DNA from 2 places in the Peptoniphilus grossensis genome. Region 2 is predicted to be linked to the other one. Evidence: a T-box and tRNA genes for the amino acid it is inferred to sense, from the RefSeq annotation. Region 2 holds a T-box; the other holds one or more tRNA genes.

Region 1 (3,183 bases), 570 kb from region 2:
GAAAAATCAAAAGATGTTTTTTTGGAAGATATAAGAAGTGAGATTGAAAGATCACTTGGAACAAAGGTAAGTTTCAAAAAAAGAGGAAAAGTCGGCAAAATTGAAATCGAATATTATGGCGAAGAAGACTTATCTAGAATTGTTGATCTTATTTTAAAAAAGGATTTAATGGAATGAAAAGATTTTATACGACATATTTAGTATCAGCCTTTTCAGATAGGGCTTTTATGGGTAATTCGACTGGAGTAGTAATTGACGATAGTGGAAAGCTTTCAGATGAAGAAATGGAAAACATCGCTAAGGACATCAATCAATCTGTAATTGTTTTTGTAAGAGAACTTGATAGAGATCGATACTTAACAAGATTTTTCACGCCAGATGGTGAGATAAATCTTTGTGGTCACGCAACTGTTGCAACTTTTTATGCACTTGCAGAAAATGAATATATTAAAAGTGAGGAAGAAGGTATAAAGAAAATTATTCAACACACAAAAATTGGTAAAATACCAGTTGAGCTTGAATATAGAAATGGGAAAATCCAAAATATTTACATGAATTTAGATATTAAACTCGATGAAAAATTTGAAGATGAAGATAGAATTTTAAAAATTCTCAATTTAAAAAAAGAAGATATTGGGCTTGAAATAGCTGAAAATTTGAGCATGAAAAAAATATCTACGGGAACTTGCGACATAATTGTACCTGTAAAAAACGAAGAATCACTTTCTTCTATAGTACTAGACAAAAAAGAAGCCCTTGAAATTTCGAGAGATGAAAATTTAATTTCAATTCATGCTTTTACAACAAATGATGGAAAAAAAATTAAACAAAGAACTTTTTCTCCAATAATTGGCGAAGATGAGGAATTTGGAAGTGGAACATCTACAGCTGCAACTATGTACTATTTAAGTTCAAACAAAATAACAGAAAGCAAGAGTGTTACAGCAATACAAGGCGATTATATTGGAAGAATTTCAAAGGTTTTTACAAATCTAACAGATAGAGAAGGAAGGATTCGTGTTGGGGGAAGAGCTTACGTATTTATGAATGGAGTTTTATATTTATAATGGCAAGAAAAGAGAGAAAATCAAAAAGATCTAAAATAGTTCTTTTTATATTTTTTGTAGTGATAGTATTTTTTGGAGTGAGTTTAGTATCTTCACGAAATAAAATAGTAGATATTAATCCAAAAGATGTTGATTATATAGAGATAATTGGATTTAAAACTGATAATATGAAGACAATAAAGGAAGAAAAAACTGTAAATAAAATAGTAAGAGACTTAAATCGATTGAGAGGAAAACAAGCAAACAAAGATACTAATGCAGAAATAGCAAATTATATAAATGTCTATTTTACAAGTGGAAACAAAATTTCTTTTGTAAAAACAGGTCTTACTATTAGAGTAAATAATATCTATTACAATATTAGTTCCAATAACTCAAAAATGATTGATAATATAATAGAAAAGTATGGAAGATAAAATAAAGCTGGCTTAGTTGATAAGTCAGCTTTTTAAAAATATAAATGGAGCTGATAGGCGGATTTGAACCGCCGGCCTATTGATTACGAATCAATTGCTCTACCAACTGAGCCATATCAGCAAATAATAAAATAATTATAGCACTAATTGAAAAAAAGTAAAACTGAAAAAACTTGATTAATGATATAATGAATGTGGTGATTAAATGAAATACATAATGGCATTTGATGCAGGAACTACATCTGCAAGAACTATAATTTTTGATAAAAAGGGAAATCCAGTATCTGTTGCACAAAAAGAACTTATTAAACATTTCCCAAAGCCCGGATATGTTGAGGAAGAACCAGAAGACCTTTGGTCAAAGCAAATAGGTACGGCAGTGGAAGCAATGTCTAAAAAAGGTATCGACCCAAAAGATATTGCGGCGATTGGAATTACAAATCAACGAGAAACTACAATTGTTTGGAATAAAAAGACAATGGAGCCAGTTTACAACGCTATTGTGTGGCAATGTAAGAGGACGACAAAATACTGTGAAGAACTAAAAGAAAGAGGACTTGAAGAAAAAATAAAACAAAAGACAGGGCTTGTAATAGATCCCTATTTTTCTGCTACAAAAATAAGGTGGATTCTTGAGAATGTGGAAGGCGCAAGAGAAATGGCTAATCGTGGAGAGCTTTTATTTGGAACGGTGGAAACATATCTAATTTATAAGTTAACAGATGGCGAAGTTCACATAACAGATTACACAAATGCATCGAGAACAATGTTATTTAACATAAAGGAAAAAAGATGGGATGATGAGCTTTTAGAAATTTTTGATATACCAAGATCCATGCTTCCTGAAATAAAAAATTCAAGCGAAGTATATGGTAATTCAAAATCAAAATATTTGGGTTGTGAAATACCAATTGCTTCTGCAATTGGTGATCAACAGTCTTCACTTTTTGGCACAGCATCCTTTGAAAAGGGCATGGCAAAATCCACTTATGGCACAGGAGCTTTTATCCTAATGAATACAGGTGACGAGCTAATAAGATCGCAAAATGGTCTTGTTTCAACCATAGCATGGTCAATAAATGGGAAGGTTAAATATGCACTTGAAGGTTCAATTTTCGAAGCAGGATCATGTATTAATTTTTTGCGAGATAATCTAAGGATTATAGATCAAGCAGATGATTCTGAATATATGGCTAGTAAGGTAAAGGACACAAATGATTGCTACTTTATACCAGCCTTCACAGGTCTTGGAGCTCCTTATTGGGATCAATACGCAAGAGGCAGTATAATTGGACTTACTGGTTCAGTAAATAAATATCACATAATACGAGCAGCATTAGAATCAATAGCATATTTAAGTTGTGATGTAGTAGAAGCAATGCAAGAAGACTCAATGACAAAAATAAAATCATTAAAGGTTGATGGAGGAGTAAGCAAGAATAATTTTTTGATGCAATTTTTGTCAGATATTGTTGGGGTTGAAGTTATAAGGCCGAAAGTAATTGAATTAACAGCTCTTGGTGCATGTTACATGGCTGGGCTTGCAGTAGGATTTTGGAAAAACATAGACGAAATAAGAGAAAACAATGAAACAGAAAAGTGTTTTGAGCCAAAAATGAAAGAAGAAGATAGAAGTAAAAAGATGAGTAGATGGCACGAAGCCATAAAATATTCTATGAATTGGGCGAAATAATCGAATA
Region 2 (3,183 bases):
CTCGCCTTTTTTGTGGGCTTTGCAATAGCACTATTTAATATAGTATTGGGATATTTAAAAACTTATATTATTTATTTAATTTTTGAGTAATTTTTTTATACAAAAACTTATCATCCAGATAATCAAACATTAACTTGCTAAGTACGTCTTTAAATTCAAAATCTTCTTTATCATAGGATTCTTGAGAAATGCCTGAAAAGTAAACCATCTCTATTAAAAGTCTGTTATTGTTACTATTACAGCACATATATTTAGTCTTTTCTTCAAATACAAAGAAGAGAAAATTACCCCACTCACTTTCAAGGGGATCTATATAATCTATACTTTTTTCATTTTCTATAATTTTAAAAACACGAAATGACATATCTTTTATCTCAACATTTAATTTTGAATTTTTTACGCAATATTTTGCATTTGTTCTATGCATTTCTTTTTTATAAGAAGGTAATTCTGAGAAGTTAATTTCAATAGTATCAAATTTATTTTTAAGATAATCGATTATCTCTTCAGAACTTCTCTCACCAATAGGAATTAAATGCTTGAACATTTTCACTTGAATATGATAACTCATTTTACTTTTAGATAATAAAAATTATTTTATACCAACAAGACCGAGATGAAGATCTGCGGGCAACCAATAACCACGATTCATATTATATTCCTTTAGATTTGAAAATCTTAGGATGACATTTTTTTGAGTGTAAGGTATAGATACAGCACCTAATTTTACTGAACCCATAGTAGAGCCGCTAGTTTTGATAGTTTTTCCACTTCGAGAAACAGATGCTTTTAATATTGTTTTACCATATCTATTTCTAGAGAGTTCATTATTATTATTATTATAATTCGATATATTTCCTATTTCAATTTCAAAACTTTCTTTATCTTGATAATTTTCAATAGGAATAATTATAATTTCTTCATAATTTTTATTTTTTTCTAGGGTTTCTCTATTTGCTGATACTGGCGTAAATATAGAAAACACTAAAATAAATATTATAAAAAAGTTAAAAATTTTCTTTTTCATAAAGTGCTCCTTTCGCATTAAATATCCTAATAGATATTAACAAATTACTATGATAAAAGCATATCAAAATAACCACTTAATATCAACAATTAAATATTTATAATACTTGAAAAATAATAAAAATATGATATAATAAAAATAATTTTTAAATAAACTTTGATAAGAAGAGTAAATTATATAAAATTTTAAGAGAGGAAATGGAAGGTGCAAATTTCTAATTTTATATTTTTGAAAACTAACTTGGAGTTCCATAGCAAACTATGGCGTAAGGATGCGTTAAATCCCTTGAGTTTAATTAAGGTGGAACCACGGTCATCGTCCTTTGGGATGATGACTTTTTTTATTTATTAATTTTAGGAGGAAAAAATGATTATTAAGTTACCAGATGGATCACAAAAGGAATATGAGAGTGGAGTAAAGGTAAAAGAAATTACTGGAGACATCTCACAAGGACTTCTTAGGGATTCTCTTGGAGCAGTTGTAAATGGTGAAATACTTGGACTTGACGACGAAGTTTTCGAAGATTGTGACTTTAAAGTTGTAAAATTTGAAGACATTGAAGGGAAGAAAATTTTATGGCATACTGCATCGCATTTAATGGCTTATGCAATTCAAGAACTTTATCCAGAAACAAAATTTGCAATTGGACCTTCAACTGAAACAGGATTTTATTATGATTTAGATCTTGAACATAGATTTGTAGATGAAGACCTCATGGCAATTGAAGACAAGATGAAAGAAATTGCTAAAAGGGATCTTCCAATAGAAAAAATTGAAATTTCAAGAGAAGAGGCAATTAATTATTTTAAAGAAAGGAAACAAGACTATAAAGTTGAACTAATTAAAGATTTACCAGAAGATGAAAAAATCACAATGTACAAGATTGGCGATTTCGTTGATCTTTGCAAGGGACCACATCTTCTTTCAACTAAAAAAATTAAGGCAATAAAACTTCTTTCAATTGCAGGAGCATATTGGAGAGGCGATTCAAAGAACAAGATGCTTCAAAGAATTTACGGCATTGCCTTTGAAAAACAAAAACAATTAGATGAATATATAAAAAGACGTGAAGAAGCTGAAAAGAGAGACCACAGAAAACTCGGTAGGGAACTTGACTTATTTAGTATGCACGAAGAGGGACCAGGATTTCCATTCTTCCATCCAAATGGAATGATTTTAAGAAATAATCTTCTTAACTGGTGGAGAGGCGTTCTTGAAGAAAATGGATATGGCGAAATCCAAACTCCAATTATCTTAAACGAAGCATTATGGCACAGATCAGGTCACTGGGATCATTACAAAGACAATATGTACTTCACAAAAATTGACGGTGACGACTACGCAGTAAAACCAATGAATTGTCCAGGATCAATTTTAGTTTATAATTCTAGCAATCACTCATACAGAGATCTTCCAATTAGACTCGCTGAATATGGAATTGTTCATAGACACGAACTTTCTGGAGCATTACACGGATTATTTAGAGTAAGAACTTTTACTCAAGACGATGCCCATGTATATTGCTTATTCTCACAAGTTAAAGATGAAGTATTTAAGATGATAGACCTTGCAGATTATTTATATTCAACTTTTGGATTTAAATATTCAATTGAACTTTCAACAAGACCAGATGATTTCATGGGAGATCTTGAATCATGGAATTTAGCTGAAAAATCACTTAAAGATGCACTAGAAGAAAAGAATCTTCCATATACAATTAATGAAGGCGATGGAGCATTTTATGGTCCAAAGATCGACTTCCACCTAGAAGACGCAATTGGAAGAACTTGGCAATGTGGTACTATCCAACTTGACTTCCAACTTCCAGAAAACTTTGACTTAACATATGTTGACGAAGATGGAGAAAGGAAGAGACCAGCAATGCTTCACAGAGCATTACTTGGCTCAGTTGAAAGATTTATGGGTATACTAATTGAACACTTTGCAGGTAAATTCCCACTATGGTTATCTCCAGTACAAGTGGAAGTAATCCCTGTATCTGACAAATTTAAAGATTATGCACAAAAAATTGCAGATGCACTTCATGCAGAAGGCCTTCGAGTTCATCTTGACGCTCGTGCAGAAAAAGTTGGTTATAAAATTAGAGAAGCACAAGTTAAGAAAATCAATTATATGCTAGTAATTGGAGAAAAAGA

What was found. A T-box is a leader RNA that pairs with one kind of tRNA and senses whether it is charged. The one in region 2 lies ahead of thrS (threonine--tRNA ligase), so its partner is inferred to be a tRNA-Thr.
Region 1: it encodes a tRNA-Thr, which carries the amino acid that the T-box ahead of thrS (threonine--tRNA ligase) is inferred to sense. The anticodon was not compared.

The regions. Positions count from the first base shown of each region.
Region 1 is NZ_MJIH01000001.1:1,223,577-1,226,759, forward strand. It holds gene BIV18_RS05905 (ParB/RepB/Spo0J family partition protein) at 1-177, shown strand, start outside; gene BIV18_RS05910 (PhzF family protein) at 174-1,067, shown strand; gene BIV18_RS05915 (hypothetical protein) at 1,067-1,483, shown strand; tRNA gene BIV18_RS05920 (tRNA-Thr) at 1,529-1,604, opposite strand; gene glpK (glycerol kinase GlpK) at 1,689-3,176, shown strand.
Region 2 is NZ_MJIH01000001.1:655,075-658,257, reverse strand. It holds gene BIV18_RS03160 (hypothetical protein) at 68-553, opposite strand; gene BIV18_RS03155 (hypothetical protein) at 593-1,027, opposite strand; T-box leader at 1,175-1,353, shown strand; gene thrS (threonine--tRNA ligase) at 1,394-3,183, shown strand, end outside.